Regions from separate parts of the Glutamicibacter sp. AOP38-B1-38 genome, predicted to be linked through region 1. Evidence: riboswitches for the same ligand, from Rfam matches in the RefSeq annotation. Region 1 holds a riboswitch; each other region holds the start of a gene.
What was found. A riboswitch is a leader RNA that binds a small molecule or an ion and turns the genes downstream of it on or off. The one in region 1 is predicted to bind S-adenosylmethionine.
Positions count from the first base shown of each region.

Region 1 (10,428 bases):
CCGCACCGGCAGCAATGCCCCAAGATGCCTTCATCGATCCGGAAACCGGCGAGCCCTACAATTTCACTCCCGAACTGGTGACCAGCGGCGTGGCGGTCGGCGTACCCGGAACCCTGGCCACCTGGCAGCGCGCGCTGGACAATTGGGGTTCCCAAAGCCTGAAGAAAGTTCTGCACCCAGCGACCCAGGTAGCTTCACGCGGCTTCGTTGTCGATGAAACATTCCGCGAACAGACCCTGGATAACAAGGAGCGCTTCGCAGCCTTCGGCTCCACCAGCGAGCTATTCCTGCCTGATGGCGATGCGCCGCACGTTGGCAGCATCTTCAAGAACCCGGATCTTGCCCAGACCTACCGGTTGCTGGCGAAGCAGGGCCCCTCGGCGTTCTACCAGGGCGAAATGGCCGAAGAAATATCCCAGACGGTGCAGGCTCCGCCCACGTCCGCGGACACCGAACTCCCGGTTCCGGCTGGCTATGTGAGCACCGCCGATCTCGCGGACTACGAGGTCGTGGAGCAGCAGCCAACCCAGGTCAGCTACCGCGGCCTCGATGTTTACGGCATGGCTCCATCCTCCAGCGGAGGAACCACCATCGGTGAATCGCTGAATATTCTCGGCGAGTTCGACCTCGCCGGCATGGAGCGGCCCACCGCGCTTCACCACTACTTCGAGGCGACGGCCCTGGCCTACGCCGACCGTGGCAAATTTGTCGGCGACCCGGCCTTTGTGGATGTTCCCACCGATACGCTGACCGACAAGCTCTTCGGCGTCGACCGGGCGTGCGCGGTAAACCCCGAACAGGCCGCGGAGAAGCCGGTGGCGCCGGGCGACATCGAGGACTATGACGCAGTGTGCCCGGCGGCAACCAGCGAGCCGGTGGTTGAGCAGGATACCGAGAACATCTCCACCACCCACCTGTCGGTGGTGGACCGCTGGGGCAACGTCGTCTCCTACACCCTGACCATCGAGCAGACCGGCGGCTCGGGCATCGTGGTGCCCGAGCGCGGCTTCCTGCTGAACAACGAGCTGACCGATTTCTCCACGGTGTACGATCCCGCCGACCCGAACCGGATCGAGCCGGGCAAGCGTCCGCGCTCCTCGATGGCGCCCACGATCGTGCTGCGCGATGGCGAACCGATGCTCGCCATCGGCTCCCCCGGCGGCTCCACCATCATCACCACGGTGCTGCAGACCCTGGTGAACCGCATTGACCTGGGCATGGATCTGAGCGAAGCCATCGCGGCCCCGCGCGCCTCGCAGCGCAATACCGCGGCGGTGACGGCGGAGCCCGAATTCATCGAGGCCTATGGGCCGGCGCTTGAGGCTTTCGGGCACAAGCTCACCGCCGCCGGTGATTCCTTCACCCCGCAGGCTGAGATCGGTGCGGTTGAGGCGGTGGAAATCGCCGCAGACGGGACCTTGATCGCGGCGGCTGAACCAAACCGCCGCGGAGGCGGTTCGGCCATGGTGGTGAACCCGGCCAAATAGCCGTTAAAGCCAGCGAGTCCCCGCGGAATTCAACATTTCGCGGGGACTCGCTGGCTTTGCTAGCGCTTGATCTTCAAGGATTTAGGCCTTGGTGGCCAATCGGTTGGAGATCTTGTACTGGGCCGCGCGGTGGGTGTCCTTCACGCGGTCGCCGGCGCCGAACAACTTGTGGCGCAGCGAGCCCTCGGTGTATTCGGTCTTGTAGACCCCGCGTGCCTGAAGCTCGGGAACCACGTACTCGACGACGTCCTCGAAGGTACCTGGAGTGACAGCATAGGCGAGGTTGAAGCCATCCACGTCGGTGTAGTCCACCCAGTCGATGAGCTTCTCGGCGACCTCGGCACCCGAACCGACGGAGACCGGACCGAATCCGCCCACGCCGATCCATTCGGCCAGCTGCCGGATGGTCCATGGCTTTCCGGTATCACCGCTGGCCTTCTTGAAGGTTTCCACCGAGGACTGGATGGCGTTGGACTTCACGTCGTCGCCAATCACGTCATCTGGTCCGTAAGCGGACATGTCGATGCCGGTCCAACCCGAAAGCAATGCCAGCGCGCCGTCGATATCCACGTAGGAGCTGTAGTCCTCGAACTTTGCCTGGGCAAGTTCCGAAGTTTCGGCGGTGATGATGGTCTGCATGGCGAAGATCTTGATGTCGTGGCGGCCACGGCCTGCGGCCTCGGCAGCATCACGGATCTTGGCGACCGCTTCTTTGAGCAGGTCACGGGTAGGGCAATTCACGAAGATCGCTTCGGCGTTCGACGCGGCGAATTCGGTGCCGCGCTTGGACGCGCCGGCCTGGTAAATCACCGGGGTACGCTGGGTGGAAGGCTCGGTAATCGCGATGCCTGGAACCTTGAAGTACTTGCCCTCGTGATTGATCGGGTGCACTTTGGAATGGTCGGTGTAGACGCCGGATTCCTTGTTGTTCTGCACCGCGTCCTCTTCCCACGAACCTTCGAGCAGCTTGTAGACCACTTCGAGGTACTCATCGGCGTGGTTGTAGCGCTCGTCGTGCTCCATCTGGTCTTCCTGGCCCATATTTCGGGCCGCCGACGGCAGGTAGCCGGTGACCACATTCCAGCCGACACGGCCATTGGTCAGGTGGTCCAGGGTGGCCAGGCGGCGCGCGAAGGCATAAGGGTGCTCATAGGCGGTGCCGGCGGTGACGCCGAAGCCGAGGTTCTCGGTGACCGCGGCCATCGCGGAGACGAGCATCATCGGGTCATTAACCGGCGCCTGGGCTCCGCTGCGCAGCGGAGTCTCGTTGGCGCCCTTGTAGACGTCGTAGGTGCCCAGCACGTCGGCGAGGAACAGCCCGTCGAATTTGCCCTTTTCCAGCACCTTGGCCAGGTGGGTCCAGTAGCCCAGGGTGTTGTAGGTCGACGCCTTGTCATCCGGGTGGCGCCAGAGGCCCGGCGACTGGTGCACCACGCAGTTCATATCGAAGGCGTTAAAAAGGATTTCGCGCTTGTTCTCGCTCATTGGTGTGCCCCTATCCATAGAAGAAAAATCTTGTAAGTCTAAAAATCTGTGTTCGAGGAGTGTTGCCTAGCTGCCGGCGAACCGGTTTGCTCCGGTTACCGTGCCGGTGACGGACAGCCGTTGGGGCTGCACGCCGTTGATCTCGTAGTCCCCCACGATGCGCGCCTTGTAGATCGCCGGATTGTGCGTCGCGATGGTTCGGGCGTTGCGCCAGTGGCGGTCCATATTGCAGCTATTGCGAGTGGAAGATGCACCCAGCGCGTCGAAGAGCTTGCTGGTCGCTCCGATGACCAGCGGCTGCACGATCGTCTGAGCACGGTTTGCCGCCAGTTCGCACACGGCAAAGCGCTCCTCGGCGTTCAGGTTCGCGTCGGCCATGGCCGCTTCGACCTCCAGCACCGCGCCCATGACCACGGACTCCGCGGCGAAGATTTCGGCGGAAACCTCCCCGACGAGCTGCAAGACCTGCGGTTCGCGGTGCACCGGAACTCCGGTGCCGGTGCTGAAACTGCGGGTACGCGCCTGCACGGAGGAGCGCAGGTCGTTCAGTGCCGCCCGTCCGATTCCGGCCTGTACCGCCATGAGCACGAGTTGGAAGATCGCGGCTTCCGGATCCGTGGGATCCTCCGGCATGAAGGTGTCCACCGGAACTTCGTGGAATTCGGTGCTGCCGGTACCGGTGAGCTGTTGGCCGAAACCATCCCAGTCATCGAGGATTTTCACGCCGCTGTGCTGGGTGGAAACTACCGCGATCTGGCGCCCTGGGAGTTGCGGGTGCGCCACCGCTACGGTGGTCCAGTCGGCGAAGATGGTGCCGGTGCAATAGAACTTCCGCCCATTGACCAGCCAGCGCGACCCCTCCTCGGTGACCTTGGTGTTGAGCAACCCGAGGGCGTTGCCGCCTTCCTCGGTGTAGGCGTTGCCCACGATCTGCCCGGAGCTGATTCGGGCAACCCATTTGCTACGGAGCTGCGCATCTTCCAGCCGCACCGCATTTTCCACGAAGGCAATATGCGCGCGCCATAGCTGAGCCACATGCGAGTCGGCCTCGGCTAATTCGATGAGCAACCGGAAGACATCGCTCAAGCGCGCCCCATGGCCGCCGTCGGCAACCGGCAGGCGCAGCGCACCGAAGCGCTCACGGTTCAGCAAGCCAACCTGTTCGAAAGGCAGGATCCGCTGCCGGTCGCGTTCCCTTGCACCGGCGGCGATCTGTGCGAACACCGGACGGAAAATGCCGGCAAGCCGTTCATACTGCTCGTCAGCGCCGGGGCCCGGGGTGATTTTCAGCAGCTGCCGGGTAGGAAGTTCCTGTGGAAGGTCGTCAAGCTCCACCGCGCTACCCGCAATAGACGGGTCGCTGAGCGCATTAAAGTCGCCAGCGGGATCGCCAAATGACATCGAAAGTCCTCAATTCTTTCCATCGGTCCTGGCTGTAGCACCGTCCCGCGCCAATATTTAGGTGGGTGGTTGCTGCGACGTCGACGAGCCAGATCTCTCGGTCGCTCTGGATGGTTCGTAATCATTTGTAGCCTGAGGTCTACTTCGTCCTCAACCCGGTTAGTCACATTTCGTCGTGCACGGATGGAGATTGAAATGCATCAAGGACAGCACTTGCCTAACGCGGCCGAACACAATGCCTAGCGTTTAGCGATTTTTCGGCCAAATACGCGATTAGTGAAATAAAAATCGAAACATCACGATGATGTGACGCATCTATCGAATATTTATCATGTTACGAAAGATTTGCATTGAAATCGTTCGAAGGCCTGTAATAGTCGTGTAACCATCCCGAGCGGCTAAGAGATCTGGCTCTGTGACGCCGCAGCAACCACCACCCACGGTTAATAAACCAAACGGTGACCGGTGCTACCGCCAGGAACGATGGAGATGATCATGGCTTTCATTTCGCCTTGCCCGCAACGGCTCGCTATGCGACATTGCACTTTCTTGGCGTTCCCATAAAGTACCGCGCACCCACACGCTCAGTGCGCCTTCCGCTGACTCGAAATTAATCGCCCTAAACTTTTCAAGGACCGCAATGACCACCACCGAATTGGCCAGTACAAATCAGCCCTCCAGCGCCGAGGCACGCCAGGAGTTCTGGGACGAGGCGGCGAACCTGCTTGACTGGGACACCCCATGGCACACCACCAGCCAGATCATCCCGGCAGACGCACAAGCCAAGCGCGGCCCGCAGATCTCCTGGTACCTGGGGGGCAAGCTCAACGCCGCGGTGAATTGCGCCGACCGCCATGTGGCAGCCGGCAACGGTGAAAAGGTCGCCCTCTACTTCGAGGGCGAGCCAGGTGACCGCATCGCGGTGACCTATCGGAACCTCCAGGAGCGCGTCAGCCAGGCGGCGAACGCCCTGCAGGAGCTCGGCGTGGCCAAGGGCGACCGCGTGGTCATCTACCTGCCGGTGCTTATCGAAACCATCGTCATCACCCTGGCCTGTGCACGCATCGGGGCGATCCATTCGCTGGTCTTCGGCGGCTTCTCCGCGGAGGCGTTGAAGTTCCGGGTGGAAGACACCAAGGCCAAGCTGCTGGTCACCACCGACGGCCAGTTCCGCCGCGGCACCTCGGTTCCGGTCAAGGCCAACGCAGACCTTGCGGTATCCGGGGAAAACAGCATCGAAAAGGTTCTGGTAATCCGCCGGACCGGGGATGAGATCCCGTGGACCGCCGGACGCGACGTGTGGTGGCACGAGGCGGTGGAAACCCAGTCCACCGAGCACGCGGCGCAGGCTTTTGACGCCGAGACGCCGCTGTTCATCATGTACACCTCCGGAACCACCGGTCAGCCCAAGGGCCTGGTGCACACCACCGGCGGTTACCTGACCCAGGCCGCGTACAGCCACAATCTCCTGTTCGGCAACCCCGACGAATCCCAGCGCGCGGGCGACGTGCACTGGTGCACCGCAGATCTGGCTTGGGTCACCGCGCACACCTACGAGATCTACGGCCCGCTGGCCAACGGCGTCACCCAGGTGATCTACGAGGGCGTGCCCAACGCACCGCACCCGGGCCGCCACTTTGAGATCATCGAACGCTACAAGGTCACCAGCTACTACACCGCGCCGACCCTGGTCCGTTCGCTGATGGGCTGGTTCCCCGAAGGGGTTCCCGCCGACTATGACCTGTCCTCGGTTCGGGTGGGCGGCACCGTGGGCGAGGCGGTCAACCCCGAGGCGTGGCGCTGGCTGCGCGCTCAGCTGGGGCGCGGCACCCCCGGCGGCATCCCGATGGTCGATACCTGGTGGCAGTCCGAGTCCGGCGCGACAGTCCTCTCCCCGCTGCCTACCGACGAGCACTTCAAGCCCGGCTGCGCTTCGCGGGCGCTGCCCGGCGTTTCGGTGGACATCGTGGACGCCGCCGGCGGCCGCGTGGGGCCCAACGAGCAGGGAAATATCGTGATCACCCAGACCGGCCCGTCCATGGCCCGCACGGTCTGGGGAAACCCGGAACGCTACTACACCAGCTACTGGGAGCAGTACGCCGCGCAGGGCTGGTTCCTGGCCGGGGATGGCGCGCGTTTCGATGAGGATGGGGATATCTACATCCTGGGACGCACCGATGACGTGATCAATATTTCCGGGCACCGGCTGTCCACCATCGAGATCGAATCAGCACTGGTCACCCACCCAGGCGTGGTCGAGGCGGGAGTCTGCCCGACCCCGGATCAGCAGACCGGGCATGCGGCTACCGCGTTCGTGGTGCCGCTGGATGCCTCGCTGGTTGCGGCGCAACCCGATGCGCAGACGCTCGCCCGCCAGCAGCAGTTCATCGCCGAGCTGCGCGCAACCGTCACCACGCAGATCGGGCCGATCGCCAAACCACGCGATATCGTCCTGGTCCCCGATGTGCCCAAGACCCGCTCGGGCAAAATCATGCGCCGCCTGCTGACCCAGCTCTTTGAGGGCACCAAGCTCGGGGACACCACCAGCTTGCAAAATGAACCATGCATTGCCCGGCTCAACGAGATCTGCCGCGCTCGTCCCTAGCCGCCAATAAATCTGGCCGACCTTCATCCGCAATTGCGAAGGTCGGCCAGATTCGTTTAACCGCTTCTGACCACGAATTTTCAGCGGAGCGAAAAGACACGAGTAATTATCTTGACTCATTCAAAATAAATAGGGCAAGCTAGTACCATGACAACATCCGAGGGAATCGAGAAGGTGCTGCGCGAAGCATCGATGCGGGTCACCCGACCGCGCGTCGCGGTGCTCGCCGCGGTGACAGCTCATCCCCACGCGGATACCGAAACCATTATCGAGGCAGTGCGCCAAGAACACCCGCTGGTATCCCACCAGGCGGTCTACGATTCGCTGAAGCTTCTCACGAACCTTGGACTGCTCCGCCAAATTCAGCCCCACGGGCATATCGCCCGGTACGAAACCCGCGTAGGGGACAACCACCATCATGTGGTGTGCCGCAATTGCGGAACGCTGGCAGACGTGGACTGCGCCGTCGGAGCCGCACCTTGCTTGCATGCCTCGGATCACCACGGTTTCAGCATCGACGAGGCAGAGGTCATCTATTGGGGACTCTGCCCGGACTGCCAACAAGCCAAGACAGCGCAGCCGGCTACGGGAACTGTCTGAAAAGAAGTACCGCAAGGAACTAATTTTCGTCTCCGCGGGCCAACGGCGCACGGAGACGGAGTACCAAACCAATCCCTTATCGGAAGGAAGACTACATGTCAGAAACGACTGCAGGTCAGTGCCCAGTAGTAGGAGCCGGACGCGTTCACCCTACCCAGGGTCATGCGAATACCGAATGGTGGCCAAATAAGCTCAACCTGAAGATTCTTTCGAAGAACCAGGAAGCCACCAACCCGCTGGATCCCGACTTCGATTACATCGCTGCCTTCGAGGCGCTGGATCTTGCTGCCGTCAAGGCCGATATTGCCGAGCTGATGACCAAGTCCTACGACTGGTGGCCAGCTGACTTCGGTCACTACGGTCCGTTCTTCATCCGCATGGCGTGGCACGCGGCGGGCACCTACCGCTCGCATGACGGCCGCGGTGGCGCAGGCGCCGGCCAGCAGCGTTTCGCACCATTGAACTCCTGGCCGGATAACGTGAACCTGGACAAGGCACGTCGCCTGCTATGGCCGGTCAAGAAGAAGTATGGCCAGTCGCTGTCCTGGGCCGACCTGATCGTGCTGACCGGCAATGTGGCCCTTGAAGACATGGGCTTCGAAACCTTCGGTTTCGCCGGCGGCCGCAAGGACGTTTGGGAAGCCGACGACGACATTTACTGGGGTCCGGAGAAGGTCTGGCTGGAGAGCGAACGCTACACCGGCGCACGCAATCTGGAGGCGCCACTGGCAGCAGTCCAGATGGGCCTGATCTACGTGAACCCAGAGGGTCCGGATGGCGTGGCAGATCCATTGGCTTCGGCCATCGATATCCGCGAAACCTTCCGCCGCATGGGCATGGACGACGAGGAAACCGTCGCGTTGATCGCCGGCGGCCACACCTTCGGCAAGACCCACGGCGCCAGCGCCGAATCCCACAAGGGCGGCGATCCGGAATCGGCTCCGCTGGAAATGCAGGGACTGGGCTGGAAGTCGGACTTCGGCACCGGGCACGGCGATGACACCATCGGCTCGGGCTTGGAAGTCACTTGGACCTACCACCCAACCCGCTGGGACAACGAGTTCTTCCACATCCTCTTCGCCTACGAGTGGGAGCTGTTCTACTCCGAGGCCGGCGCGCAGCAGTGGCGCCCGAAGGACGGGGCAGGCGACGACATGGTGCCAATGGCCCACAACGCAGCCGCACGCCGCGAACCACGCATGCTGACCAGTGACCTGGCGCTGCGCTTCGACCCGATCTACGGTCCAATCTCGGAGGACTTCAAGAACAACCAGGAGAAGTTCGCCGATGCCTTCGGCCGTGCCTGGTTCAAGCTGACCCACCGCGACATGGGCCCGAAGTCCCGCTACTTCGGCCCAGAAGTTCCGGCTGAGGACCTCACCTGGCAGGATCCATTGCCGGCAGCTCCGGAGGTCACCCTGGGTGACACCGAGATCGCCGCATTGAAGTCCCTGATCGCCGAATCCGGGCTGTCGGTTCAGCAGCTGGTTTCCACCGCGTGGAAGGCCGCAGCAAGCTTCCGCTCCTCGGACAAGCGTGGCGGCGCCAACGGCGGCCGCATCCGCCTGGAACCACAGGTTTCCTGGACGGTGAACCAGCCTGAGCAGCTCAAGCCGGTCATCGCGGCGCTGGAAAGCATCGTTGCCGAATTCAACGCGACCTCGGCCGTGAAGGCTTCCTTCGCCGACGTTGTGGTTCTGGCCGGCAACGTGGGTGTCGAGCAGGCAGCGCTGGCCGCCGGCCAGCAGCTAAACGTTCCGTTCACTCCGGGGCGCGTTGACGCAACCCAGGAGCAGACCGACGTGGAGCAGTTCGCCTGGCTGGAGCCGGTAGCCGACGGCTTCCGCAACTACGATTCGGGCTTCCTGCAGCTGCCTTCTGAATACCTGCTGCTGGACCGCGCCAACCTGCTGGGCTTGACCGCCCCGGAGGCGACCGTGCTCCTCGGCGGCCTGCGCGTACTGGGCAACAACTGGGACGGCTCGAACACCGGCGTCTTCACCGAAACCCCGGGCGCGCTGACCAACGATTTCTTCGCGAACTTGTTGGAGCTGGGCCTCGAGTGGACCCCGGACGCCGAGGAGAAGACCTACTCGACCACCGACGGCCGCTGGGTTGGCAGCCGCGTTGATCTGGTCTTCGGTTCGAACTCCGAGCTGCGTGCACTGGCCGAGGTCTACGCCGCGGACGATGCCAAGGAGAAGTTCGCCAAGGACTTCGCCGCAGCATGGGCCAAGCTCATGGATGCCGACCGCTTCGAACTGCGCAATAAGTAGTTTCTAGCCTCATGACGATGGCCGCCACCCCTTGCGGGGTGGCGGCCATTGTTCTTAAATTGTTCTTAAATGAGCCACGAGGGTACGCATCCGATTCGTTGGTTTGCTGCGCCGCAGCCACGCCATTGCGCATGGCCGGGCCGCCCTCGCTATCGGGGTTTAGCCGCTACGCCCATTTGCTGGTTGAATGCTCCGCATCGATCACGCGGACCGTTCGGGATTTCGAGCGCATCACGATCGATTGCGTGCGGATGGTCCGCGGCCCGGTCCGCAGGCCCTGCAGCAAGTCACCGTCGGTGATGCCTGTGGCCGCGAAATAGCAGTTGTCGCTGCGGACCAAGTCACCGGTGGAATACACCTTGTCCATATCCAGGCCCGCAGCCAGACCGCGTTCGCGCTCTTCGCCGCTGGTTGGATGCATCCGCCCCTGGATCACTCCGCCGAGGGCCTTGACGGCGCACGCGGTGATCACGCCTTCCGGGGAGCCGCCAACGCCCATCAACGCGTCGATGCCGGTTCCTTCACGTACCGCCGCGATCGCCGCCGCCACATCACCGTCGACCAGTGCCTTGGT
Region 1 covers NZ_JBQSWU010000012.1:56,121-66,548, forward strand. Annotated here, with positions in the region: gene ggt (gamma-glutamyltransferase) at 1-1,487, shown strand, start outside; gene ACT3TP_RS08795 (LLM class flavin-dependent oxidoreductase) at 1,569-2,972, opposite strand; gene ACT3TP_RS08800 (acyl-CoA dehydrogenase) at 3,039-4,373, opposite strand; SAM riboswitch class I at 4,390-4,490, opposite strand; SAM riboswitch class I at 4,756-4,863, shown strand; gene acs (acetate--CoA ligase) at 5,014-6,978, shown strand; gene ACT3TP_RS08810 (Fur family transcriptional regulator) at 7,126-7,578, shown strand; gene katG (catalase/peroxidase HPI) at 7,674-9,854, shown strand; gene glpX (class II fructose-bisphosphatase) at 10,021-10,428, opposite strand, start outside.

Region 2 (10,428 bases), on a different contig from region 1:
AACCGCATCGGTGAAGTCCTCAAAGCCCCCGTCGGCGACCAGCTGGTCGACGTCGAGGTCTGCGAAACCGTCCTCTACGACCCGGAAGGCAGCCGCCGAGATGGCTAAGCACAGCGTAATCGAACCAACCACCGATCTGCGCCGCTCCCCGGCCGCGCACCTGGCCGAGGCGATGGCCCAGGCCTCCGTCGCCGGGACGCGCGCCGTCGCATTGCGCGAGATTGCGCTGGCCACCGCCGTGTCGCTGCGCGCGGTTCCCGGCAGCGCCGGGCACCAGGCGCTCGCGGCGGCCACCGGTGTGGGCTTGCCGGCCGGCGTCGGCGAGGTCGCCGGGTCCATCGAGGGCACCGCGGTGCTCTGGCTCGGGCCGGATGAATTCATGGCCTTCAACGCCGCCGGGGAGGAGCTCACGCAGCCGCTGGACTCCGCCCTGGGTCAGGCGCCGGGCCAGGTCATCGACCTCTCGGCGAACCGCGCGGTGCTGGAGCTGCGCGGCGCGGCGGCCAGCCTGGTGCTGCGCAAGAGCTGCCCGGCCGATCTGCATCCGCGGGCCTTCGCGGTCAACCAGGCGATCACCACCACGGTTGCCAACGTGCCGATCCTGCTCTGGCGCACCGCGGAGAATAGCTGGTATGTCATGCCGCGCGCCTCGTTCACCGAACATGTGGTGCACTGGATGATCGACGCGATGGCCGAGTTCGGCTCGGACCCGGTGATCTAGCCGCAGCACGATCGGGAACAAGAAGACGCCTGGCGGGCCGGTCCATTTTCGGGCCGGCCCGCCGGTGCCCCACGGTCTGGTTTTAATGCTCAATCACCGAAGGGCTCCCGCAAGGGGCGAGCAAATCCGGCATGCGCTGGCCCTGCGCTCACCATCGGCGAACTGAAGCAGTACACAGCAAACCGGCCGCCGAGGCAAAGCTGATGCAGATCCTCTCTGCGGAACCCTCCAGTAAGCTCTCGGGGCGCACGATCAGCACTCACCACTCATCCCGGCCCGCTTGCAAAGGCGCCAAGCCGTACCACCAGGCGTGGGACCCGCGGGGTCAATACCGTCGGTGCCGCCGCGCATTGCGTAAACGCGGAGCCTTACGAGGGCCCGATCATCGCCCAGCAGGTCCAGGATGTGGATCGTACCTATACCGCCGAGTGCCGCGTGTTCCTCTGGGGCAACCGCACGGTGGTGCAGCGCGAAGCCAATGGCCAACATGGGTGCCCGGCACCGGAAGCCGAGCACGCATGATCGTTCCCCGCCGCGGTTTTCTAGTGCGGCTCCGGGCCGCAGTGCGTGGTGATAAAACGGCTCAACGCCCGCTTCGGGCCGAGCTTCTGGAACAGGTAGGGGAAATCCGCCCACTGCTCGGGAACCAGATTTTGACCCTTCATACCCCACTGGCCTCCGTCCGCATTCAGACAGCGCAGCCTGTCATGAAGCCGGTATTCGACCTCCAGATCCACCGCCTGCCGCAGCGCATCCTCAATGGCCGACGGGAGCAAGGCAAGAATCAATGCGAACAATTCTGGGCTCACCCCGGCCTTTTCCCACCGTGCGGCGTAGTCGCGCCAATGATCCACGCGCAGCGTCCCGGTGCCATGAAGCAACCCGCGGCTGGCCAAATTGTGGCCCATGAACTGCGCGAAATTCCCGGCGTAGAGCCCGGGCGGGTTGTAGGGGTGATCCAAGAGCACCCCGGTCCACCGTCGTTCCCAGGCAAGCCGCGAGCCCTTGGCCGCGGGCTCGGTCATTGGCAGGCCATAGGCGTCAAGCTGCTCGGTGTAAGACATGTTTACTTCCCTTTCATCGACTTGTCCGCGGATACTGACCGCCGACCGGTTCTTCCCCTGGGGCACCCCGCTCGCTGAGGAGGGTTGCCGCGCAGCTAGCCAGGTACTTGACGCTGCGACTCGTGAACCTGCCAATCATCCTAGGACAGCGAACCGACACTTTAGCTCCGGGCGGATCTTGCGCGTTCTATGTCCCTCGCCGAAGGCCTTCACCAGCGAGGGCCTTCGGCGTAGGATATGGCAGATGCAGTGCGCGCAATCCGGTCTTGAGCTCGGCCCGGTGGCGGCTTCTTATCTTGGGGATGAAGGCCGCGGATTCCTGCCCTTGAGGGCACGGACCTTCATGGTGACCCGTCCGAACGGGCATTTCGCGCTGTGTTCCACGCACAGCGCACAGGGTGGAAACAGGGGACGTTCCAATGAACGGCAAGAAGAAATCCAGATTTTTGGCTCTCATCACCGCGGCCTTGGCGGGCGCGGCGCTGATGCTGGCCGGCATGGCACCGGCCGCGGCGCTGGTGCCAATCTCGCGATCCGGCGATACGGGGACCATCAACTACGTCAACCTCGGCGACTCCTACTCGGCGGGCTTCGGCTCGGGAACCATTAAACCCGGGCCTTTTCCGGATTGCCTGCAAACCACCGGGTCAACTCACGTCACCATGATCGACGCGCTACGCGGCGTGCAACTGATCGCAGATGCCGCCTGCGCAGGGCTGGACACCGCGCAGATAACGGCCACCGCTGCCGCGGTAGCCCCGCAACTGGCGCAAGCGGATCTGGTCACGCTCAGTCTGGGCGGAAATAATCTCCAGTGGGGGCAAACAGTCTCAGCCTGCAGCGCCCAGGGCACCGCCGCGAGCTGCCAGCAGATGCTCAAACTCGGCTACGCCTCCATGCCTGCTCTGCGCTCCGAGGTCGGAGCCACGCTGCAGCACATCGATGCGGCAACTCGCGCAAAAATCCTGGTTGTGGGTTATCCGCAGTTATTCACCACCTCCAATGGCGACCAGCCGCTGATCACGGCCAAGAACGCCCGGGCGCTGAACAAGCTGGGGGATGCGCTGAACCGGAATATCAAGATGGCCACCAAGGGTTCGAACGCGTCGTTCGTTTCGGTCACCGGCGCATTTAAGAACCACGGACTGGGTGCCGCGGATTCCTGGATCAGCTTTAATCTGGCGAACCCCGCCGATCCATTTAACCTGCATCCGACGAGCACCGGATACCAGGAGGGCTACTACCCGGCAGTCAAACGCCATATCAACCTGAAAAAATTGGCGCACAGCCAGGAAGGCCAGAATAGGTATTCGCACTAGAAGCACCCGGCCGGCTAACTCTGACGGCGAACCCGGCGGAAAACCGTCTTGGCCGTACGTCTTGCTCGCTGCGGACCGTGAAACTTGCGGACAAGACAGCGGCGCGCTGGCATACTGGGATTAGCGACGCAAACCCGTTGCGGCGGATGAAAATCCGCACTCGGCACGATCCGTGGGAGTCCTGATGACTGAGCGTATTTTGTTGGTTGGCGTTGAACTGGGGCAGGCACCGGCGGTCCTTGAAGCCGTCATCGAGCTGGCCGAGGCCACGGGCGCGAAGGTCATGTGCCTCTACGCGGACTCGGGCCGATTCGTCACCGAACGCCTGCCCACCGGAGAAATAGTCGAAGACACCACCTTCGACGGGGACGAACAGTTTCAGCAAGATTTCTCCCCGGCGCTCGCCGAACAGCTTTCGAAGGCCTTCGCCGGGACGAAGATCAGCTGGGCGGCGCGCACGGTCGCCGGAGATCCTGCCAAAGCTCTGATGCGGGTCGCCGCAGAGCTTGACGCGCAATTGATCGCCATCGGCACCCGGCGTCCGGGACTGCGCAGCAGGATGGAAGAGCTGATGGATGGTTCGATCGCCGTTGCGCTGGCCCATCGGCAGTCCCGCCCGGTGCTCGTTGTCCCGCAGGTTCCCGGCTTCTTTGAGGCGCAGCCCGCCAAGTCATGAAACTTCGCTCGGCGGCGAAAATGTTTCTCTGGCTGGGCCGCTGGCCTACGATGAAGCCATGACTCGGCGTAACGTAGATCTTGCAATCATTGGCTCCGGTTCCGGCAATTCGCTGATTACCGACTACTGGGATGACAAGCAGGTAGCTATCGCCGAAGGCTCAACTTTCGGCGGCACCTGCTTGAATGTCGGTTGCATCCCGACGAAGATGTTCGTCCGCCCCGCCCATCTGGCCCGCGGGACCGAGGAAGCGGCCCGGCTCGGGGTGCAGATGGCCGTGGAGAAGGTCGACTGGCTGGCCATCCGCGACCGGATATTCGGGCGCATCGACCCGATCTCCGCAGGCGGCGAAGACTACCGCAAGCGGTTGGAGAACGTCGAGCTCATCTCCCAGTTCGTCACGCTGCGCGAAGGCAAAACCCTGCGGGCCGAAGACGGCACCGAAATCACCGCCGAGCAGCTGGTCATCGCCGCTGGTTCCCGCCCCACCATGCCCGAGCTGGAAGGCATCGAGCTGGACGGGGTGCACACCTCGGACACCATCATGCGGCTGGCGAAGCTTCCCGAACGGCTGGTGATCATCGGCGGCGGCTACATCGCCTGCGAATTCGCCGCAATCTTCTCCGCGCTGGGCACCGAGGTCATCCAGCTGGTCCGCTCCGGAGCGCTGATGCGCCACCTGGATGCCGAAATCCGCGGGGCCTTCAACGCAGAAGCGACCGGCCACTGGCAGGTGCGCTATCACACCGAAGCCCGCGCGCTGCGCCCGGCCGATTCCGGGCTGGACGTGGTGCTCGGGTCCGAAACGCTGCGAGCCGACGCGGTGCTGGTGGCCATCGGCCGCACCCCGAATACGGATCTGATCGGCGCGCGGGAAGCCGGCCTGGATCTGCACGAGGACGGCCGGCTGCAGGTGGATCAATACCAGCGGGTGCTGCGCGGCGGGCAGCCGGTGACCGGCACCTACGCGTTGGGGGACATCAGCTCACAAACGCAGCTGAAGCATGTGGCGAACTACGAGGCGCGGCTCGTCGCCCACAACTTGGAACACCCCGGGCAGCTGCGCAAGAACTCCGATCGTGCGGTCCCGGCAGCGGTGTTCACCCACCCGGAACTTGCCACCATCGGGCTCACCGAGGAAGAAGCGCGCGCGCAGCTCGGAGCGGAGCACCTCACCGTGAAGACGCAGAAGTTCGGGGACACCGCCTATGGCTGGGCGATGGAGGACCGCTCCGGTCTTTTCAAGGTGCTGGCCGACAAGCGCACCGGCCAGCTGGTCGGCGCGCACGCCATGGGGCCGGAGGCCTCGAACCTCATCCAGCCGGTGATTATGGCGATGAACCTGGGCATCGATGCGCACACCGCGGCCACCGGCCAGTACTGGATCCACCCGGCGCTGATGGAGGTCGTGGAAAACGCCCTGCTCGGTTTGGATGTCCCGGACTCTGGGCTGCTCTAAACCTCGAAATACAGTGCCAGGTGCAGCTTGCACCCGGGGTTGAAGAGCGCATCGCAGGCAGGGCAATGGCTCGCGCCCAGATAGTCCGTGACGCTCAGCTGCGCTTTGCAGACTCCGCAGAGCACCGCCGGTTCGCCGAAGCGCTCCGCGGGCCAGAGTCGTACCTGGTGGCCGGCGACTTCCGCGTGGCACAGGTGGCACGGATAGTACTGTCCGCAGCAGAAGTGCTTGATAGCGATGATATCGACGTCCTGATGATAGTGGGCGCAGCGCGTCTGCGGGTCGACCTCGACCCCGCGGACCGTGGGTGTATCGCTCATTTGTGCTCCTTGGTTCGTGCAGCGCCCGAGAGCCTGCGGTGCTCCTACGCTACCGCGAGGACGCGCGTTGCCGGGCAGAACCCGAAACCATTGTGCATTGATGCACGCTCGATGTGCGAAAGCGGAACCCGCAATGGGGCGCCAACACCTACCTTCCAAGGGTGATCCAGGACATACTCGTGATTGATCATCACAGGTGGGGTTCGGTGGCTGAATGAATAATATTTTTAGTCAGTGCCCTGGTTGGTGCGGTGCTAGGCAGGCATGCTGGTGGAGCGGGCTAGCCGTGTGGGGGTGAATGGAAAATTTATTCACTCATCGTCTTGCACCAGATTCGTGGATGGCGGTCCGGTCGCAGCGGAACGGCAGCCCGGTCTGCGGGTGCTGGGACTGTTGTTCGGTCCAGATGGGAAACCGTCAGTTGCTCCTCTGACTCACATTGCTCGATGCCCGACCTGGCAGGGGGTGCAGCTCGGCGCTCACCGGTGTTGGTACGAGGTTCGTTTGGTTCTGGATGTCCACTCGCCGCACTCCGCAGGCATTGCAACGCACGTAGATGACATAGCCGATCGAAGTAGGGTGCTTGGACTCGCTGATCCAGCTGTGCTCGTGGGTGCCGACGAGCGACGTGTTTTGCTGAGTTTTGATGTTCTGTTTAATGTGCATACTACTACCATGATGTAATGGTCTTATGCATCTCAACCCTTACGGAGAATATGCGGTTCTGCTAGCTGCCTCGCTCGCCTCGTCCTGGCCGGAAGACCGTGCCGGAATCGTCTCTCGCGCACGGGAATTCGGAATGACAGTTCCCTTTCCCGAGGAAACGGGGGACTACATTGCGGTTCGCCGTGTCATCGACGACTGGCTGACCGTGGTGGATGCACCGGACCCGCAAGAGCGTGCACGCATCCTCAATGAGCACATGGCCACCGCCTCTGCGTATCCGCGGCTTACCGACCACGATGATGAAGGGTGGCATCTGCACTACCGGGATGACGACGCGCGCGCCTTGCCCCACGTGCTCTCGGCTGTCTTCAGCGTGGGAACCGCCTTGCATCTCACCACCCGTGGGATGCACCGGCTGCACCGCTGTGCCGCGGGAGCGACGCCGGGGGATCCCTGCACGGCGGTGGTGGCCGATGTGACGCGCAACGGACGGCAGCAGTATTGCTCGGTGCGCTGCGCGAATCGGGCGGCTGTGCGCAGGCATCGTGCCCGAGCGGCGGCGGGCAGCGACTAGTGCGGACTGGCTGCAATCGAGGGGCAACGGGTTCGGGGCTGCCCTTTGCCTGGGTAGTGCGCCAGTTCAGCAGTCGAAGGGCGGGATGAACCAGTTGCCATTTGCGGCGGCATCGTTCAGCGCACGCACCGTCGCATGCACCGCCTTGTTGCGCAGCGCCTCCTCGCGGCCCACCAGCCAGTACTCCGAGGTGTAGGCGAACTGATCGTGCAGCACCGGCGCCAGGGTCGGGTACTGCTCGGAGAGGAAGACCGGCAGCAGGCCTAGTCCGGCGTGGTTCATTGTCGCGGCGAATTGCACCGCGATACTGGTGGAGGACACCGAGCGGCGCATCGGCGGAAATAGGCTGGTTGCGTCGTCGAGCTTGTCCGCGGTCAGCGCGGTGTCGATGTAGTAGTTCAGATAGTGCTCGCGCAGGCCCTCCAGCGTGGTGGGGGTGCCGCGCCGCTCCAGGTACTCGGCGGTGGCGTAGAGCCGCAGCTCATAGTCCATCAGCTTCGGGGAAACCGCGCGGTGAGCAACGCGGGCCGGCCGGTGCAGGGCCAATCCCTGATGGTGCTGGGCCTGGGCGGGGTGGGCATGGCGGCGCTGCTGGTAGCCATCGCCCATACCGCAGGCTGGAAGCGCCCGGCCCGGCTGATCGCGGTGGATATGAACCGCGAGAAGCTCCGGCGCGCACTGGAGCTAGGTGCCACCGAGGCGCTCACCCTCATCGGCTCCTACCTCGGCTCGGCCGTCCCCGCCCGCGACATCCCCTACTACGAACAGCTCTGGCGCGACGGGCTGCTGCCGGTCGAGGAATTGCTTACCGGCCAGCGCCCGCTGAGCGAAATCAATCTGGCCTTCGACGAGCTCGCCGATGGGAGCAGCATCCGCCAGTTGATCACCTTCGACTGACCACGCCAGACAACGGCGCCAGCCGTGATAGTTTAGCGATTATGTCCGTGAAGAATGAGCCGCCCGCCTTGCCGAACCTGCGTGAGGCCGGCGGGATTCCCGCCGCCTGGCTCGACTCCATGCGCACGATGCTGTCCGAAGAGCTTCGCCATCTGATGCTTGGCACCAGCGTCGCCGGGCTGGAGCGGGCCCCGGACCTGGGCATCGCGCAGCACGGTTCGCTCGGCGACTACCGGTCCGCCCACGGCTTGAGCACCCGGCGCTTCGAACGCCTCGCGGAGCGGCTGGTGGACTCCCGGTGAGCATCCCCGCACCGACCTCCGGTCCGCGGGCCTTGGCCACGCTGACCGACCGGCAGATCTTCGATTACCTGTGCCTGCGCCAGCCCGCCACGCGCACCGATATCGCCGATTCTCTGGGCCTTTCCAAACCCACCGCCTCCCAGGGGATCTTGCGCCTCCAGGAAAACGGCCTGGTCAGCTCCGTAGCTGCCGACTACGATCCGAAGGCCGCGGTCCGGCGCGGACGTGCCCCGGAAAGCTACGGAATCAACCAGGACTTCGGCCATCTGCTCGGCCTGAGTCTGGAAGCAGGCACGCTGCTGGGCCGTACCACCGATCTGTCCGGCCGCACCCTGGCCGACGCGCACCTCACGGTGCCCACCGAGGCCAGCGCCGCGGCGGTGCAGCAACTAGCGGCGGACATGGTCCAGGAATTAATTGCCGCCAGCGCGGGGCAGACCCTGGCCGCGGGGGTATCGCAAAGTTCGCCGGTGCAGCGCGCCGGAGAGCAGAGCACGGCGCTGCCCACCCCGGTTTATGCCGGTTCCTCGGCCTCTGTGGCGCCGCTGGTGCGCGAGCAGACCGGGGCTCCGACCAGCTTGGACAATGACGTGAACTGGATGGCGCAGGCACAGATCGCACTCGATGCGGGCCGTGCTGCCGGGTCCTTCGTGCTGCTCTATGTGGGGCCCGGTATCGGCACGGCGTTGGTCATCGACTCCAAGGTGCACCGCGGCGCCAGCGGCACCGCCGGCGAGCTGAGCGCGCAACGCTTCGCGGAACACACCTTCCTGGAGCGATTGCGCGCCGCCGGGCTGACCGAGGCCGGCAGCTCCCGGGTGGATTGCGCCCGCCTGCTGCGGGCGCTGAGCGGGAAGGAACCGGACGATCACCTGGTCGCCGGGCTCACCGAGTTGCTGGCCGACGTGCTGGGCAACCTGCTGGCGTTTTTCGATCCGCACCGCTTGGTGCTCTGCGGTCCGCTGGCTCCCTTCGAGTCCTTCACCATTGGTCTGCAAAGTGCGCTGGCCCGTAGGATGGGGCTGGGAAGAACCGAGTTTGAGGTCAGCACGCTGGGCGAGGATGCGGCACTGCGCGGGGCGCTGCATGGGGCGAGGTCGAAGCATCTGGTTCGGCTTTGGTCCAGCTACCGGGCAGAAGCCGTCTAGGCGTTGACTGCGAACGCCGCCGCCAGCTATTGTAAAGAGTCCTTAATATAGTTTCTGGTTTGCTTTCCGTGGGTACCCCACGGCATGAACCACTTGCAGGGGAGTATCCTGATGGCAACATCTGACGCATCGGCAGCTGAGTCGCAGTACGCTGCCATCGGCCTTGACCTGGGCGGATCATCGATCAAATACGCCTTGGTCGACTCCGCCGGCAAGCTCGTGGAGAGCACCTTCGGCCAGGCCACCACCCCTGAGGGGGCTCACCCGGACGCCGTGGCCCAGGTGATGACGGAGATTATCGGCGAGCTGCAGCGGCTCACCGGCGAAGAGCTGGACGGCATCCCCGCCGGCGTCACCGTGCCCGGCGTGGTGATCGACGGGGTGGTGCATACGGCCGCGAATATCGATGAGGCCTGGATCGGATTGGATGCCACCGCGATGCTGGGCCAGCTGCTGGGCCGCGAAGTTTCGGTGCTCAATGACGCCGACGCGGCGGGCATGGCCGAGGTATACGCTGGCGCCGGCTCGCAGGCCGGCCGGCCGATCAAGGGCAGCACCTTGTTGCTGACCCTGGGTACCGGCATCGGATCGGCGTTCTTCCGCGACGGGGTGCTCTTCCCGAATGTGGAATTCGGGCATCTGGAGATCGACGGCTTCAACGCGGAGAGCAAGGCCGCCGCCCGGGTGATGCGCGAAGAGAACCTCAGTTGGGAGCAGTACATCGCGCGCCTGCAGCGCTACCTGTCCCACGTCGAATTCCTCTGCAGCCCGGATCTGATCGTCATCGGCGGCGCGATCTCCGAAGACCATGAGCAGTTCTTGCCGCAACTGAAGCTGCGGGCCAAACTCGTGCCGGCAGAATACAACAACGCCGCCGGGGTGCTGGGCGCCGCGCATCGCGCCCTGCACTCGGGCACTTAGGAACCTATGCATACCATTGACCCGAACGCCCAAATCAAGCTCGTCGCCGTTGACATGGACGGCACCTTCTTGGACGGTGAGGGCCAAATCCCCGACGCGGCCTGGGCCGTGATCGACGAACTGCAGGATCGGGGCATCAGCTTTGTCCCGGCCTCCGGGCGGCAGTTCGCCACGTTGCGCGAACAGTTCGCGCAATTGGGCGAAATCGCCATCATCGCCGAAAACGGCACCGTGGTGATGCACGGCGAGAACGAGATCTATTCGAACATCATCGCCGGAGAGTCGGTCGCCGCGGTGATCGCCGCGGTCCGCGGCCAAGGGCAGCTGAATGCCGGGCTGGTGCTCTGCGGCCGCCGCACCG
Region 2 covers NZ_JBQSWU010000019.1:55,992-66,419, reverse strand. Annotated here, with positions in the region: gene ACT3TP_RS12380 (sarcosine oxidase subunit alpha family protein) at 1-108, shown strand, start outside; gene soxG (sarcosine oxidase subunit gamma family protein) at 101-721, shown strand; partial or broken gene ACT3TP_RS12370 (formyltransferase family protein) at 916-1,243, shown strand; gene ACT3TP_RS12365 (hypothetical protein) at 1,264-1,785, opposite strand; SAM riboswitch class IV at 1,798-1,913, opposite strand; gene ACT3TP_RS12360 (SGNH/GDSL hydrolase family protein) at 2,205-3,104, shown strand; gene ACT3TP_RS12355 (universal stress protein) at 3,289-3,780, shown strand; gene ACT3TP_RS12350 (mycothione reductase) at 3,839-5,239, shown strand; gene ACT3TP_RS12345 (CHY zinc finger protein) at 5,236-5,559, opposite strand; gene ACT3TP_RS12340 (hypothetical protein) at 5,977-6,225, opposite strand; gene ACT3TP_RS12335 (CGNR zinc finger domain-containing protein) at 6,251-6,799, shown strand; gene ACT3TP_RS12330 (LysR substrate-binding domain-containing protein) at 6,866-7,291, opposite strand; gene ACT3TP_RS12325 (hypothetical protein) at 7,313-7,696, shown strand; gene ACT3TP_RS12320 (hypothetical protein) at 7,738-7,998, shown strand; gene ACT3TP_RS12315 (ROK family protein) at 7,995-9,146, shown strand; gene ppgK (polyphosphate--glucose phosphotransferase) at 9,258-10,067, shown strand; gene ACT3TP_RS12305 (HAD family hydrolase) at 10,074-10,428, shown strand, end outside.
Region 2: it holds a riboswitch for S-adenosylmethionine, as region 1 does, so the genes downstream of both, ACT3TP_RS12365 (hypothetical protein) here and acs (acetate--CoA ligase) in region 1, are expected to answer to the same signal.

Region 3 (10,428 bases), on a different contig from region 1:
GGATCATGGGCGGGCACGCGGTAGCACGTGGCACGCAAGAATTCGCCGATGCAGTGCGGCTCGGTGCGATGCTAACCGGCCAAGGCTATTCGATTGTTACCGGTGGGGGACCAGGGGCCATGGAAGCGGCAAATGCCGGCGCGTGGCTTGCAGACTATGACAAAACGGCTACCGGCAGAGCCGTGGATATCCTCGCACAAGCTCCAGACGCGATCCGTCATCGGACTGCCTGGGCGCGTGCAGCATTGCGAGTGCGTGAAGAATACCCCAGCACGAGAAATTCAATGGGCGTGCCCACCTGGTTTTACGGCCATGAGCCACCAAACCTGTTCGCCACGCATATAGCAAAGTTTTTCACGAACTCGATTCGCGAAGCCATCCTGCTCGAACAGGCAAACGGCGGAATCATTGTGCTTCCCGGTGCTGCCGGGACAGTCCAGGAAATATTCCAAGACGCCTGCGAAAACTACTACGCGACCGGCGCTCGCGTCGCTCCCATTGTGTTGGTGGGCCGCGAGCATTGGACACGGAAGCTACCGGTCTGGCCATTGCTGCAGGCGCTTGCCGCCGGGAGGGCCATGGAAAGCAGAATAGCTTTGGTGGACACCGTGCAAGAAGCCGTCGAATTCATTAAAACAATGACTCCATTGCGGCGCCGCACGCGGTTCTAACAACGATAGTGGCCGTTGCCTCAAGCTGTGTCATGTTGGGGCAACGGCCAGCAGTCTGCTTTTGGAGCTAAGCCACGGTGGTGCCGAAAAGCAAGCCCAAGCAGTAGGTTACAGCGGCCGCACCCAAGCCAATGGCCAGCTGACGCACGCCACGTTTGAGCGGGGACGCACCGGATAGCAGGCCAACGACGCCGCCGGTGAGCAGCAACGCGATGCTGACCAAAGCGACCGCCACGCTCACCGCAGCTAGCCCGGTGAGCCCAAAGATGTAGGGCAGGATCGGAATGACTGCGCCCGAAGCAAAGAACATGAACGAAGAAATGGCGGCTCCCGGTGCCGAACCAAGCTCCTCATGTTCGCGTTCCAGTTCCGCGCTGCGAACTTCTGGATGGAGTGAGAAGGAGGGGTTGCAATCGCAGGTAAACAGCCCCATGCGTTCTGCCGCGCGGTGTTCGGCGTCCTCATTGTTCATGCCACGTGCTTTGTAGATCAACACCAATTCATTGGCGTCAAGATCGAGGTCACGGGCGGCAGAAAGCGTGACTTGGGTGGGGCGCGACGCGGTGAGAAGCTCACGTTGGGAACGGACTGACACGAATTCCCCGGCAGCCATGGACAGCGCGCCGGCCAGCAGGCCGGCAATTCCGGAGAAGAGCACGAGGGACGAGGCCACACCGGTGGCGCCGATGCCCATGACCAAGGCCAGATTCGAAACGAGCCCGTCATTTGCGCCGAACACCGCGGCTCGGAAGTTGCCGGACAGCCGGGATCTGCCGGCCGTAGCCAAAGCACGGATGACTTCCTCATGCACTTGCTCATCCGCGGCCATTTGCGGCGCGGCATCCTGATCGGTGGCGTAAGGAGAGTTGCCTTCGGCACGCTGGGCCAGCGCCAAGACAAACACCGAACCGAAATGCCGGGCCATGAAACGCAACATGGTGCGCCGCATCGACGGACGGACCGGGCGCACGTGTTCACCGAGCTTAGCGCGCCAGTAATTTTCGTGGCGTTCTTCCGCTTCGGCTAGCCCACGGAGAATCTGGCGTTCTTGTCCGGTGCGCTTTTCGGCCAGTTCACGGTAGATCGCACCTTCGGCGACCTCATCGGCCATGTACTGGCGCCAGCGGCGGATCTGCGCCTTGGATGGTTCGGGAATTGAGGTTGGGGCCATCACGGGGATGAGTCTCCTGCGGCAGAATTGGATCATTCACGGGCAGATGATCCGGGTTAGGTTCAACCCCCTAGTTTAGTGAGTGAGTCGAGCACTGGGAATTTGGCAAGACTAAATACCTTAGCGGCGCCAGGGTTTTGCCCTCGGGCTGCCACGAATACCGAAAGTTCCTCGCGCTGCCTGTCGAAGCTCGGCGGACCCACGGTTCTGGCTAGCAATCGGGTGAGCAGGTGCGGGTCGGTGACGTAGTAGCTGACCCAGACTCCGCGAAGCGGAAACTGCACCTGGCCGGTTTGCAGGTCAATAATGGGAAGGACGTTTGAAGCCATAACTATCGTGGACCCTTAAAAGAGCTCTTGCCCGTAGCCGGTTGGAGTACGGACCGCTTCTTCATCCGAACCACCCATGAACCTGGGGTTGGTGTGCGGCCAGTCGGAGCTTGGCGCCGCATCTCGTGAAGCAACACCACGATGCTACACCCGTGGGCTGTCCGGATGCGTAGTGAGACGTCATACTCGGCTCTCGCGGGCCTCATGGGAAGCAGAGCCGAGCACCGGGAGGTGCACGGACCGCGCCCACAAGAACCCTGCGCTTGGCGCAGGCGAAGGTCGCCGGGCGGGGATCTGGACATCGGGCACTACCGGTGGCTGGCCCGGTGACCGATCTCCGGCAAGTGGCTCCCCTCCCGACCCGCCGTCGATGCCGCCAGGCCTGCCCGAGCCGCGCGGGAGTATCGCTGCGCAATATGCCGCTCAGGTCCAACGCCTCTGGTCCGTTGGGACCAACGCCAGGCTACGGACCGGCAGTTTCACCAGGTGGTGCTCCTAGTCGCTGGGCTCGGTCAGGGCCATCCGAGCTAGCGCGAGCCTATGCGGCCTGTTAGAGGCGGTGCCCTGCCAGAGCTATGAGCAAGATTTGGCGAAGAATCGTTGTTAGGACTGCTCGGCGATTCGCTGCAGCGAGGAGCGTTGTTCCTTCCATTGCTCAGCGCTGAATCCAGGGATATTTCTCGCCTGTTCGCGCAGTCCTACCTGTCCGTCGAGAAGCTCTCGAACGATATCGAGATGCCCGGCATGCCGGGAGGTCTCCGCGATCATATGAACAATAAGATGCTCCACGGTGGTATGCCGATGCACGGACCACCAGGGGACCTCTGCCGGGGATTCTAAGTTCAATTCGTCAAGCGCGTGTTCGGCAAATGCGATGGATTTTCGGTACAACGCGAGAACATCTTCTACCGAGAAGCTGGCCGGAGGCAGGAAGTCGATCTGCGGTTCATCGCTTTGCAGTAGTTGAAGCACATGCCGATCGTTGGGCACACGACCTAGGCACTCGCCGAAATAACCGTATTCGGTGATTGCTAGGTGGTAGATGACACCAAGCATGTGGGTTCCGGTATCCGTCATGGGGCGGCGGGCCAACTCCTCGGAGAGTCCCTGGCACTTCCAGAGCACGGTGTTGCGGGCCTCGTTCAAGTAGGTCCGAAGCCTCTTGGAGGACGGATTGCCAGCGGTATCCATGTGCCGAGTCTAGTTTCTTGGCGATTGAATAAACAGCGCCGGCGCATTGAGGGCTTGGTTGCTGACTTCAGGACTGAAGCGTGAGTTCGGCGAAGTTCTCGTTGCCTATTGGTAAACTGACGCAGTGTAGGAACCTGAACCGGATTGGTTTAGCGGAATTGTAGGCCGGGTGCTGCCAAGCTAGGGCTGCGCCGGTGTCAAAATGGTGGGAGAGCATGAAAACACTGCCCGTAGAGCCCACCGGCTCGTCGATTAATATCGGCGCCCGTTTGCGTGGGGTACGCCAAACCCGACGAATGACCATCGACCAGGTGGCCGAAATGTCCGGACTGACCAAGGGGTTCTTGTCTCGCGTGGAGCGAGACTTGACTAGCCCTTCGGTGTCGACGTTGCTCAGGCTCTGCGAAGTGTTGGGCTTAGAGGTTGGACAGCTCTTCTCAGTACCTGAAACCAAATTGGTCAGGCTGGAGCACGCGCCGCGAATCGCTTTGGGTGGTCAAGGGATCACCGAACAACTGGTCACTCCCCGCGCCGAGACCAGGGTGCAGATGATTAGGGCAGAGGTCGCGCCTCAGGGCTCGGGGGAAGCCGAGCTGTATTCAGTGGATTGCAAGGTGGAAGTTCTGCACGTGATTTCCGGAGAATTTACCTTGGTTCTGCCCGAGGACCGCATTGAACTGCAAGCGGGCGATACGGTAACCTTCCCGGGCCGTGAGCCGCACAGTTGGGAAAATACTTCGGACCGGACCGCCGTAGTGACCTGGACGCTGTTGCTCTGACCAAAACCGCAATGCGCTTTTGAAGGGCTTGCGCGTTTTCCGTCCGTGCCGGGTTTCGGCCGGGCAAAGCCCAAAGCGTATCCTTGACATAGCGTCAACAACTTTTCTCGACGCCGATAAATAACCGAAGGGAGCTCCGTGACGGAAAGCGAGCCACGGGCTGAACTGGTCGAACTGCGCTCCGCGAGCTGGTGGATGTCTGCAATTCTCGGTGTCTTAATTGGTGTGACCATGACATTGATCCGCACTCAACGTTATTTCTTCATCGCTGGGGCGGCGATTCTGGCGGGGGTCATTCTGGTCATCGGCTTACGCACTATTCACCGTCGTTCTCAATACCCGCAGATGGCACAGGCGAAAACCTCTTGGGTATATGCGGTGTGGACGCTGGTGCTACTAGTGCTTGCCGGGCCCGTCCAGCTGGTATATGTGGCGGATGAACTCGACGAGATTGCGATTAAGTCCTTCGTGCTTTCGGCAGGTTTCTGTTTTGGGTTCCATGAGGTGGACCGGGCATTGGTAGCGAGCAGCAAGAAGTCCTTCGAAGGCTAGCTGCTGAACTACACGCACGCATTGGGAGGGTGAAATGTCTACCGAAAACCTTGCGGTCGGCATAGACATCGGCGGGACGAAGATCGCCGGGGGCGTGGTCGATGGCCACGGCCGGATTCTTCGCCGAAGCTTCCGCCCTACTCCGGGCCGGAGCGCAGCCTTGACCGAAGATTCTATTGCCGAGGTAGTCAGCGAGCTCAGCGACGGGGATGCTCATATGCCCGTGGGCGTCGGGGCCGCCGGCTGGATTAACCGAAGCGGTTCGCATGTCCTCTTCTCCCCGCATCTTGCATGGCGTGATGAGCCGGTGCGTGAACGTCTTGAGTCGAAGATGAACCGCCAGGTCGTCCTGAATAATGATGCCGACGCCGCAGGGTGGGCCGAGCATCGTTTCGGAGCTGCGCGAGGCGAAGAGCTGAGCGTCTGCCTGACCCTTGGCACGGGTATCGGCGGTGCCATCATGTTCGGCAACAGTATTCTGCGTGGCAGTTTTGGCGTCGCAGGGGAGTTCGGGCACCAGACTTTGGTGGTGGACGGCCATCGTTGCCCGTGCGGAAATCGAGGGTGCTGGGAACAATACGCGTCGGGCAACGCACTGGGCCGTGAAGGCGCGGAGCTTGTCCGGTTGGATTCTCCGCGGGCGCATAGCCTGCGTGAAGCCTGCCATGCGGATCCAGCCAAGGTGAGCGGAGCGATGGTGACGGCATTGGCGGTCAATGGCGACCCTGCCTGCATGGAGCTCATCGATGAGATGGGCCGATGGCTCGGGAGGGGAATCTCGAATCTTGTGGCTGTGCTGGATCCTGGTGTCGTGGTCATCGGCGGGGGGACTAGGGTCTGCTTCTACCTGCCTGGTCGAACAGGCGGAGGCCTCCTACCGGCAGTTACTGCCGGGGCGAGGCTACCGGCCGTTTGCTCGCGTTGTACGAGCCGAGCTTGGCTCGGATGCCGGGCTGATCGGCGCTGCGGACTTGGCCCGGTGGCACGGGTAACTCGTTTCCTGCGAATGCGCACTATTCGCTTCATCGCATTTTCACGTTCCAAATCAGCGACCTAATCCCGCAACCCAATCGGTGTTGCGGGATCGCTGTTTTAACCAGCAAAAACCGGTTTTCGTGGCTTCGCTGTTGATTGCACCTTGACGGTCGGCGCACCGATAAATAGCATGGGAGGAAACTCATGTTTCATATTAGGCAACTCTTGTCGAGTGTGCCGGGAAGAAGCGCTCATGAAGGAAGTCCGGATCGAAGAAAATGGGAACATCGGACCCATTAATGCCGCGGTAATTCCGCGCTATGCCGGAGGCGGCACCTATGCACGGCTTCCGCGGCTGGACCAAGTCCAGAAATCCGATATCAAGATCGTCGGTGTTCCTTTTGACTCCGGTGTTTCCTACCGTTCCGGCGCACGTTTTGGAGCAAACCACGTCCGTGAGTCCTCTCGGTTGATCCGCCCATACAACCCGGCCACCGAGGTTTCCCCCTTCGCTTTGAGCCAGGTTTCCGACGCCGGTGATATGGCGGTCAACCCGTTCAACATCAACGAGGCCATCGAGACCATCGAGCACAATGCGCTGGAGCTGACCGAAGACGGTTCAACGCTGGTGACCATCGGTGGCGACCACACCATCGCATTGCCCTTGTTGCGTGCGGCCTCGCAACGTGCCGGTGCGCCGGTAGCAATGCTGCATTTCGACGCCCACCTGGATACCTGGGACACCTACTTCGGAGCCGAATACACCCACGGAACCCCTTTCCGGCGGGCGGTGGAGGAAGGCATTCTCGATACCGAGGCGATCTGCCATGTAGGAACCCGAGGCCCGCTCTACGGCAAAAAAGACCTCGAAGACGACAAGCGCTTCGGTTTCGGCATCGTCACCAGCTCAGATGTCTACTATCAGGGCGTGCAAGAGATCGTCGCGAAACTTCGGGACCGCATCGGCAACCGCCCATTGTACATTTCGGTCGATATCGACGTGCTGGATCCGGCGCACGCACCGGGCACCGGCACCCCGGAAGCAGGCGGCATCACCAGCCGCGAACTGCTGGAAATCTTGCGCGGCTTGCGCGGGCTGAAAATCGTGGGAGCCGATATCGTGGAGGTGGCACCGGCATACGATCATGCGGAGCTAACCGGCGTCGCTGCCTCACATGTCACCTATGACCTGATCAGCCTGATCAGCGAATACCGTCAGCTGAACGGACAGAACAACTAATGGGCAACGAAGTACAACGTAACGGTGGAGATCTCGTCGTTGAGACGCTGACAGCGCTCGGCGCGAAAACGGTCTTCGGCATTCCTGGACAACATGCTCTGGGGCTGTTCGATGCGCTCTCACGCTCCAATCTGCAATTCATTTCTTCCCGGGTAGAAAACAACTCGGCCTTCGCCGCCGACGGCTACAGCAGGGCCACTGGAGAGGTCGGAGTGCTTTTCCTCTCTACCGGCCCGGGAGCGCTGACCGCCCTCGCCGGATTGCAGGAAGCCTATGCCACCGGCGTGCCCATGGTGGTGGTTGCCAGCCAGATTCCTTTGGATGGACTGGGCGCTCGCCGAAAAGGCATGCTGCACCAGCTCGATGACCAGAAGGCCTCGGCCGCAAACGTCACCAAGTTCCAGCAGACGGTGCATCACGCCTCGGGTATTCCCTCGGCGATCCAAGATGCCTGGGCGCAGGCGATCACCGTGCCGATGGGACCGGTCTGGATCGAAGTTCCGCAGGATGTCTTGCTGGCATCGGTGCTCATTCCTCCGGTGCGTGATGCCCTTGCCGAAGCCTACGATCATCCACCACGTGTGGAATTGATCGATGAAGCGGTTCGCTGGCTTTCGGAAGCAAAACGACCGGTGGTTGTTGCGGGCGGAGGTGTCCGTCGGGCCCAAGCCGAAAACGAATTGCTGGAGGTGGCCGAGAAGCTCAATGCCCCGGTGCTTTGCACCCCGGGAGGCAACGGCGCATTCCCGTGGGATCACGAATTGTCTTTGCAATCTTGGGTGGAGGATCGGCATGTCACCGAAGTTCTCGAAGATGCTGACGTATTGGTGGTCGTGGGCTCAGCGCTCGGCGAAGTCTCCAGCAACTATTTCTCGCTCGCACCTCGTGGGCACATAATCCAAATTGATGCCGAACCGCGCGTCCTTGAGTCAAATACGCCAGCATTGGGTATCCGCGCGGATGCCAAGGCGGCGTTGCAGTTCCTAACTTCGAAGCTTAAGGAAGTAAGCCTGCCCAACGGGCCAGATTGGCATGGGCAGAGCCCGACTCAAGTCGTCACCCAGACCTTGGCAAAGGTGCAGGCACGGCTGGCGGAGCAGGGCCTGGACCATGAACGAAGGTTCATGGCTGATATCCGCGAGGCAGTGCCCGCGAAAATGCAGACCTTCTGGGATATGACCATTGCGGCTTATTGGGGTTGGAGCTGCTGGGATTCGCGCCAGGGAGAGTTCCATTCGGCGCAGGGTGCCGGTGGCCTAGGTTTCGGTTTCCCCTCGGCCATTGGAGGTTCCATCGGCTTGCAGATCGAGGGAGCTACGCCCGAGCAAGCGCGAGTGCTCGCGGTCTCCGGTGATGGCTCGTCGATGTACTCCATTGCAGAATTAGCCACGGCAAAACAGCACAACGTGCCGGTCACTTGGCTGATCGTTGACGACGGTGGTTATGGAATTCTGCGTGAATACATGGAAGGGGCTTTTGGCAAGGCAACGGCCACCGAGCTGGAACGCCCGGATTTCGTTGCCTTAGCCCAGGCTTTCGGAGTTCCTGCGCGACTGGTCGAAGCTGACCAGATCGGTGACGCGTTACGCGAGTCATTCGCCGGAGAAGGCCCAAATGTCATCGTGGTTCAGACGCTCTTACGCATGTTCGCCCCGACGCATTTAGGCGAGTAAGGCATAGCTTCGGCGCCCTTCGAAGGGGGCGCCGAAGTGACTCTTGTTAGTGCGTGAAGTGGTAAACCACGCCAAACATTAATGTGGAGAAGCCCAGGCTGACGCCTATGAGCAGTGGCACCCAGTCTAGGGACTGGCTTGCCAACATCACTGCGAAGATACCGAAGAGCAACATGGCTCCGATTCCTCCGAGGATCAACCCTCCGCCACCATGATGCTGCACGGCGGAATGTGCAGTTCGTTGGATACGTGGTGTCATGCACTCATGGTACGACCGAAGCCAAGCAATCTGCGGTGCACCGGATAAGAATCTGGGTATTGTCAGATTTGTTTGACTTGGCTCTGGCTTCTCAACTGATGAACCCGCGAGGCTGATCGAGCCAACGACTCGTAGTCGGCGCCTGGGCCTTGGGCGATGAAACCTTCGCAGAGATGGTCAGCGGCCACCTGCTTGCCGAAAGCCAAGCCTCGGTAACTTCCGCCGGACATTCGAATCAGGTGCGCTCCCGCGGCCACGTCCCAAGGCTTCGTATCGAACCCCACGCTTGCATCGCACCAGCCGGCGGCCACATGAGCGAGCCCCAGAGCGGCAGAAACTTTGCGCCGCACGGTGGCGAAATCCTGAATCCACTGCCCAAAGAGCTCAATCGCCAATGGGCCGTCCTTAAGCATGGACTCGGCTCCCGGGTAATCTGTCATCAAGTTTGCGCGTGCTTGTTCAGGTCGATTGCCTGGGCTCAACAATTCCCCATTGTGATAAGCAGCCTGACTATTGGCACTGAACTGATCTCCGGAGATCGGATCGACTATTGCTGCTGCGACCAACTCGTTGTCGATTGCCGCGGCAATTGAAATGCAGAAGAACGCGACGCCGTGAACGAAATTACTGGTTCCGTCAATAGGGTCCACAATCCATTGCACTTCGGTCGGGGAGGCTATGCCTGAGTCCGCGGCTATGTTCTCTTCGCCGAGTACCCAAGACTTTGGGAAGGCCTCGCGTAGCGACTGGGTAATGATCTCTTGGCTTTGCCGGTCTACATCGGTGACGAGATCATGGGCGTTCGTTTTTTCTTCGGCGCCGACACTTCCGCGGAATGCTTCACGAACTTGTGGTGCAGCTTTGAGCGCGGCAATCAGTGCTGCCTGACGCAGCGATTCGGCCAGAGCTAGTCGGGTGGGAGTCATCTGAGCATTCACGGTTCCACCCTATCTTGGTGTTCTAAGTGCACCTTAATCTTTTCGACTGAGACCGCTGGCAGAAGAGCGAAGTCTGAGAAGAAGCATTCACGAACCAAGTAATACGACGCCCAATAGAGTTCAAAACCGCAGGATCTCAGGAGCATGGGAGCCTGGTGCACCGCGGTATTGGCGAACGCCGGCACCGGAATCCGCGAGGAACGAAATCCCGCAGCGCAAAAGTGCAGCGGGGTGTTCAGCGCCCACATTGACAGGGGAAGATAGACTTCAAATATGAGTAGCATGCAACCGATCTCGCCCAAAGAATCGTTGACCGAGCAAGTCACCACGAAGATCCGCGCTGCTATCGTGTCCGGCGAAATGACCCCGGACAACCATTATTCGGCAATTGCTATCTCCGAAAAGCTCGGAGTTTCACGCACTCCGGTCCGCGAAGCGCTGCAGCTACTAGAAAAAGAGGGCATCGTGACCGTCGCGAAAAATCGTGGCGTGCGCGTGAACCAGATTTCGCTAGACGACATCGTGGAGGTATTTCAGGTCCGGCTGATCGTCGAGCCACCTGCAGCCGCACGAGCCGTGCTCAATGCTAGCGAAGAAGACCTCGGAACTCTTCGTGAGCTGCACCGTGAAATGCTTGAGGTGGGGCAGAC
Region 3 covers NZ_JBQSWU010000005.1:47,809-58,236, forward strand. Annotated here, with positions in the region: gene ACT3TP_RS04275 (LOG family protein) at 1-671, shown strand, start outside; gene ACT3TP_RS04280 (VIT1/CCC1 transporter family protein) at 739-1,842, opposite strand; gene ACT3TP_RS04285 (hypothetical protein) at 1,905-2,171, opposite strand; SAM riboswitch class IV at 2,190-2,302, opposite strand; gene ACT3TP_RS04290 (DinB family protein) at 2,775-3,362, opposite strand; gene ACT3TP_RS04295 (helix-turn-helix domain-containing protein) at 3,578-4,141, shown strand; gene ACT3TP_RS04300 (hypothetical protein) at 4,280-4,693, shown strand; gene ACT3TP_RS04305 (ROK family protein) at 4,728-5,750, shown strand; gene speB (agmatinase) at 5,922-6,908, shown strand; gene ACT3TP_RS04315 (thiamine pyrophosphate-binding protein) at 6,908-8,581, shown strand; gene ACT3TP_RS04320 (hypothetical protein) at 8,628-8,840, opposite strand; gene ACT3TP_RS04325 (inositol monophosphatase family protein) at 8,903-9,766, opposite strand; gene ACT3TP_RS04330 (GntR family transcriptional regulator) at 10,052-10,428, shown strand, end outside.
Region 3: it holds a riboswitch for S-adenosylmethionine, as region 1 does, so the genes downstream of both, ACT3TP_RS04285 (hypothetical protein) here and acs (acetate--CoA ligase) in region 1, are expected to answer to the same signal.